3 regions of the Vibrio sp. 2433-A1 genome follow, and region 2 is predicted to be linked to each of the others. Evidence: predicted binding sites of a transcription regulator. Region 2 holds the regulator's gene; each other region holds the start of a gene.
The links. The regulator CRP, encoded in region 2, controls carbon source genes, mostly activating them, when cyclic AMP is high. The targets are predictions, from matches to a motif close to TGTGANNNNNNTCACA.
Positions count from the first base shown of each region.

Region 1 (2,278 bases), on a different contig from region 2:
AACTCTCGGTGGAGCTGCACTCTCTCTGACCACTAACTTAGTCTCAAGTAGACGCGAACCCGCACGTACATCATGACCACGCAGTAGCTCAAGCATCATCAACATGGCTTGGCGACCAATCTCATAACGCGGTTGTGAGATCGTTGTCAACGGTGGATCACAGTATTGAGCAAAGTGAATATCATCGAAGCCAACAATAGAAAGATCTTGAGGCACGCGTAAACCAAGTTTCTTCGCTTCTTGGATTGCACCAATCGCCATCGCATCGTTATGACAGAATACCGCAGTTGGAGGCTCAGGCAGCGCAAGCAATTGACGAATCGCTTTTGCCCCAGCTTCAAAGGTAAAGTCACCATAAGTGCAGTAACTGGTCGTCATAGTGATACCAGCGCGGCGCAGCGCTTGCTGATAACCTTGGTGACGGAACTGACACAACGTTGCTGATTCAGGGCCCGAGATCTGCGCCACACGCTTGTGCCCCATCTGGGTTAGGTAGTTAACCGCTTCAAATGCAGATGTGAGGTTATCAATGTGTACCGTTGGCAGTTCTAGCTCGGGTGCAAACTCACAAGCCATCACCATAGGCGGCAGGTTCTTCTGCTCGGGCTTACTAACATCAAAAGGAAGGTCAGTGCCTAGCAGTAGCATGCCATCAGCTTGCTTAGTAAAGACTAAGTTCACAAATGAGCTTTCTCGTTTCTTTTGTTGCCCACTATCACCCAGTAGAACAATGTAGCCATGTTCCATCGCGGCGTCTTCGATACCACGAATAATCTCGGTATAGTATGGGTCACAGATATCTGGAATGATTGCGATAATTGTTTTGGACTCATTGCGGCGTAAGTTACGCGCCAGTGAGTTTGGTGAATAACCAGCTTCTAAAACAGCGTCTTCGACTCTTTTCCGTGTTGCTGAAGATACCTTTTCTGGATTCATTAGCGCACGTGAAACTGTCGCTGTTGAAACTCCCGCAAGCTGGGCAACATCCTTCATTGTCGCCATATTTTCTTAACCCTCTTCATTTCCTAAATTAGCAGCCTAGTAGCCACCTAAACCTAGTGAATTGCATCTAATCGTCCAATAAACGACTTGACGTGACGTAGGCTAAAACACCTATCTTCTGTATTTCATCACAACGCAAACGTTTCACTCGCCAACTGTCGTTGAAAATAAACTATTTGCACATGACCTAGTGTATTCATTTCAAAGAGTAAAGTTACGGGAGATTTAACAAAATAGGCAGTCAGTGAGAGATCTCAATCACAAATAAATGAAAAAAATCTGCATATACATTTATTAAAAGCCAAAAGAGAGCTGTTTGGTGCAACTCTCACTTTGGCTCTCACTGACTTAATCAACTTAGATCTTGTGGCTCAATATCAAGGGTCCAACGCACTTTTTTTGCATGTGGCAGCATTTGAATCACAGGCTTAGCGCTTGCAAGTAACTTTTGCATCGTTGGACGACTTTGAGTCTGGAGTAGGAGCTGCCAGCGGTACTTACCTGCCCTTTTCGCTAGCGGTGCAGGTGTTGGGCCCAACACCTGACAAAAGTCATCAAACAACGGATGAGCTTCCAAGGTATGGCGAACTTGACGCAAAAACTCTTCTACCATTTCTGACTGGTTGGCTTCCGCTCGAAACAGAGTCAAGAAACTGTACGGTGGTAGTTGCGCTAATTTTCTTTCTTGCAAGGCCGTGTCGGCAAAATGGCGATAGCTCTTAGTCAATAAAGCCTGCAATAAACTGTGTTCTGGATGGTGCGTTTGTAATACCACTTCACCCGGCTTACTCGCACGCCCCGCTCGACCTGCAACCTGAATAAATAATTGGGCTAAACGTTCAGAGGCGCGAAAATCACTACTGTAGAGCGAACCATCAACATCAAGAAGTGCCACTAGGGTAACGTCTGGAAAGTGGTGACCTTTAGCCAGCATCTGAGTACCAATTAGAATCTGATATTCCCCATTTCGGATCGCACCGAGCGCACTCTCTAAACTGCCTTTGCGTCGAGTACTGTCGCGATCAATACGAATGGTTCTATATTCAGGGAACAGCTCTGCCAACTGGGTTTCGAGTTGCTCCGTACCTACGCCTACCGTCACTAGATGCGTCGAACCACAACCTTGGCACTGGTGAATGATCGGCTGTTGAGAGCCACAGTGATGGCAGCGAATTTCATTGCTGTATTGGTGATAGGTGTAATAGGCATCGCAGCGTTTACACTCTGCAATCCAACCACACTCATGGCACATCAAAGCAGGTGAGAAACCACGTCG
Region 1 is NZ_JBRESC010000024.1:45,985-48,262, forward strand. Features, by position in the region: gene cytR (DNA-binding transcriptional regulator CytR) at 1-1,002, opposite strand, end outside; gene priA (primosomal protein N') at 1,355-2,278, opposite strand, start outside.
Region 1: the regulator CRP is predicted to act here: its motif matches at 1,250-1,265, upstream of cytR (DNA-binding transcriptional regulator CytR).

Region 2 (2,278 bases):
ATTATCTGGACAAATCGGTCTGATAGCCTCTTTTATAACTTAACCAATAATAACGACTAACCCTATAACGTAAACAACCGTAAACAAGGAGGCGTTATGACGCCAGATGCTTTATTCCAATCGTTATGGAAAGACTATATTCAACGCTTGTGTCCCTCTGCTGAAAAAGTGCATCAACTACTGCAAGAAGATGAAGCGCTGATCAATGACCATATCGCGTTACGCACTTTCAATGTCGAGCCATTGGGTATTGCAACTTTAGCGCAGCCTTTCTTAGATGTTGGCTACAAACCTTGCGGTGACTATCTGTTTGAAAGTAAGAAGTTGGTCGCCAAGCACTTTGAGCACCCTGACCCGAAACAGCCAAAAGTGTTTATCAGTGAGCTAAAAGTGGAAGAGTGCTCTGAAGCATTGCAAGCTATCGTTGCAAAGCTTGTTGAGCAATTAGACACCAGTAAACTAAAAGGTCATGAGTTCTTGTCTGGCGGTCGCTTATGGGACTTAAGCTATGCTGATTTCCAAACACTGGCGACAGAGAGCGAGTATGCTTCTTGGTTAGCGGCGCACGGCTATGGTGCCAACCACTTTACTGTTAGCGTCAACCAACTGAATGCCTTTGAGGAAGTGGTTAGCGTCAATAATCACTTGCGTGATGCGGGTTTTACCATTAACGAGTTTGGTGGTGAAGTGAAAGGCTCTCCAGAGGTACTGTTAGAACAATCCTCAACCATGGCTGATAAAGTTGCGGTGCAGTTTAGTGAAGTGACTGAAATCATCCCAGGTGGCTTCTATGAGTTTGCTAAGCGTTACCCAATGCCGAATGGTGAACTTTACCCAGGGTTTGTTGCTGCATCTGCAGATAAAATTTTCGAAAGTACCAACGGCTAGTACTATTCGTCAGATAAAAAGAAAGCCACCGCGTAGGTGGCTTTTTTAATTCTTATTCGTTAATCGAAATTAACGAGTACCGTATACAACGATTGTCTTACCGTGAGCAGAGATTAGGTTCTGCTCTTCTAGCATTTTCAGGATACGACCAACGGTTTCACGAGAACAGCCAACGATTTGACCAATCTCTTGACGAGTGATCTTAATCTGCATGCCGTCTGGGTGAGTCATTGCGTCAGGTTGTTTCGCTAGGTTTAGTAGCGTCTGAGCAATGCGGCCCGTTACGTCTAGGAATGCTAGGTCACCCACTTTCTGGCTAGTCACTTGTAGGCGGCTTGCCATTTGCGCTGAAAGGCGCATTAGGATGTCTGGGTTAACTTGAATTAGTTGACGGAACTTCTTGAAAGAGATTTCTGCTACTTCACAAGGAGATTTAGCACGAACCCAAGCTGTACGTTCTTGATCTTCTTCGAATAGACCAAGCTCACCGATAAAGTCACCTTGGTTTAGGTAAGAAAGGATCATTTCCTTACCTTCTTCGTCCTTGATAAGAACCGCAACAGAGCCTTTAACGATGTAGTACAAAGTCTCTGCTTTTTCGCCCGCATGAATTAGCGTGCTTTTTGATGGGTACTTATGAATATGACAGTGTGAAAGGAACCACTCTAATGTTGGATCGGTTTGAGGTTTACCTAGAACCATAATATCTCACTTCCTCTGCAGGGTACGCTTGCCGCTTTCCATGTTTTAGCAAAGCCTTAAATAGGCCCACTAGGATAAGAGCACTTTACAAATGCTGCAAGCCATCTTGTGTTTCGGTAAGAAATAGTATCCTTTTTCGAAAACGATTTCTTGATTTTAATCGGGTCAATAGGTGTATTTACTACGCAAAACTGTGCACATGATCACGGTATGAAAAGTAATCGTGTTCTAGCCGTGAGTATTAGCCAATTTTTCCCGTTTCGATTAATTGTTGAAGAATAGGTCGTACGATTAATTCCATCGCAAAACTCATTTTACCGCCCGGTACAACGATGGTGTTGTGACGTGACATAAATGAACCATCAATCATGGCGAGTAGGTAAGGGTAATCAACATTCTTGATGCCGCGAAGGCGAATCACCACAAAACTCTCATCTAGGCTTGGAATGCCTTTGGCGTTAAGTGGGTTTGACGTATCGACTGTTGGAACACGCTGAAAGTTAATATGAGTACGAGAAAACTGTGGCGTAATGTAGTTCAGGTAGTCGTCCATGGAACGAACTATCGAATCCATCACCGCTTCACGTGAATGGCCTCTATCACGCGTGTCACGGACAAATTTCTGAATCCACTCAAGGTTAACGATCGGCACCATACCAATCAGGAAGTCGACATGTTGAGCGACATT
Region 2 is NZ_JBRESC010000002.1:192,942-195,219, forward strand. Features, by position in the region: gene ACU01J_RS03325 (2-oxoadipate dioxygenase/decarboxylase family protein) at 97-888, shown strand; gene crp (cAMP-activated global transcriptional regulator CRP) at 958-1,590, opposite strand; gene ACU01J_RS03335 (phosphoribulokinase) at 1,832-2,278, opposite strand, start outside.

Region 3 (2,278 bases), on a different contig from region 2:
CTGGATGAGCAGCCAAATAATGTTTAATTAAAGTAAGCGGTGCGAGCAAAGGAAGTAGGCCTACACGATAGTCATCAATCACTCGACGCAACTCCTGCTTGGCCGGGCTATCTAGATCACGTTTAAAGTATCCTTGTAGATGCATCAACACATTGGTGTTGTTTTTTCGACTAGCACGATGAGCCACAGCTTGCATCAGTCCAACTCGGTATAAATGAAAGAACTCATCGATATCGTAATCGGCAATATTGGCGACTAACTTACCCAACTCTTTATATGACTCAGGATGGTGCGCCATCAAAGTCAATTTATAGCGAGAATGGAAAGCAACGATTTTACCTCGAGTAGGCTCACTCCCCATGGAGTTATAGAAATCATCAAGCGTATACACTCGAGTAATGAAGTTCTCTTTTAGTACTGGATCATTCAGCCGACCATCTTCTTCAACAGGCAACCACGGCATCGCCTCCATGAGCTCTTTAGTGTACATGCCAACGCCATCGTTTTCGGCACCATGCTTCTTGTAGACTTTCACTCGCTCCATGCCACACGTTGGTGACTTTGCACACACGATATAACCACGCAGTTGTTCACGTTCGAGCTCTGCAACTTTTTGCTTCGAATAACGAATCATTTTCTCCGTATGATCCTGGGTTTGGTCTTTAGTTTCGACGAGCGCTATACGCTCTTCATCAGAAATCAGGCGGATTGTGGGACGAGGAACCGTCATCCCAGCGCCGACTTCAGGGCAGACGGGAACAAACTCCAAGTAAGGCGCTAACTCCTTAGTAACGAACTTACTTATTTTATGACCTGAGTCGAAACGAACTTTCTCGCCCAGAACACAGGAACTGATGCCAATCTTAATTTGATTTTCCATAACTCACTCCTTCCTTAATCGGGTTGTACAGGCTAAAATCTTGTATAAGTTTTAGCATGAGATTACAAAACTGTACAATTATTTTTCTTGTACAACTTAAAAGAAATTACGAAAAAAGATGGATTTTGGTTCACTTCAAATAGCAAACGTTTTTGCAAATCGATTGCCCTTTTACTTTCAACATATTTAGTTATCAACTGGCGACACCTGCTTTCAATACTGCTCTTTTGTGACATACTTCTCATGGAGTGCCGTCATATAAGGCTAGTATTCCCTCAACAGATTTTTGAGAATCAACATATTTAGTAATCAGAAATGATTAGCTAATAAAACTGGAGTAAAAACTATGGCAACCCCACACATTAATGCACAACCAGGTGATTTCGCTGAAACAGTTCTAATGCCAGGTGACCCACTACGTGCTAAATACATTGCGGAAACATTCCTTGATGATGTAAAGCAAGTATGTGACGTTCGCAACATGTTCGGCTACACAGGCACTTACAAAGGTAAGAAAGTGTCTGTAATGGGCCACGGTATGGGTATTCCATCATGTTGTATCTACGTACACGAGCTAATCGCTGAGTACGGTGTAAAGAACGTAATTCGTGTAGGTAGCTGTGGTGCAGTACGTGACGACGTTAAACTGATGGATGTTGTTATCGGTATGGGTGCTTCAACTGATTCTAAAGTTAACCGTATTCGTTTCAATAACCACGACTTCGCAGCAATCGCTGATTACGGCCTACTAGAAGAAGCGGTAAACCAAGCTCGTGCTCAAGAAGTACCAGTAAAAGTGGGTAACGTATTCTCTGCAGACCTTTTCTACACGCCTGAAGCAGACATCTTCGAGAAGATGGAGAAGCTGGGCATCCTAGGTGTCGATATGGAAGCGGCTGGTATCTACGGCGTAGCGGCAGATCTAGGTGCTAAAGCACTAACAATTCTTACAGTATCTGACCACATTATCCGTGGTGAGAAACTCAGTTCAGAAGAGCGTCAGAAGTCTTTCAACGACATGATGAAAGTTGCTCTAGAAACTGCAATTAACATTTAATTTATTCCTTTCGCCACCAGGCTAGCTTGGTGGCCCGAATAATCCCGAGGGGGAGATAGTGACAACTGGCAAACTGCCACAGGAAGCAGACGGTTTACAGCTCAACTTTTGTAAAACATTGGCGTGTGACAACTTTGGATTGAGTGATGCACATCGTTACGTTGTGCAGCATGCGAACCCTAAACGACCTGCGATGGTATGTCGGGAGTGTGGTGCTTTCCCCCCCTTACTTAACAATCAAGAAGTGCTCAATGAACTTCATCGATTGAGACACTTGCATAGTGATGGCCTACCTGCCTGTCGTAATGACGACTGCAGTAATTTTGGTCTATCCGTTCATA
Region 3 is NZ_JBRESC010000026.1:46,032-48,309, forward strand. Features, by position in the region: gene ACU01J_RS19360 (YbgA family protein) at 1-880, opposite strand, end outside; gene deoD (purine-nucleoside phosphorylase) at 1,227-1,937, shown strand; gene ACU01J_RS19370 (transposase) at 1,996-2,278, shown strand, end outside.
Region 3: the regulator CRP is predicted to act here: its motif matches at 1,109-1,124, upstream of deoD (purine-nucleoside phosphorylase).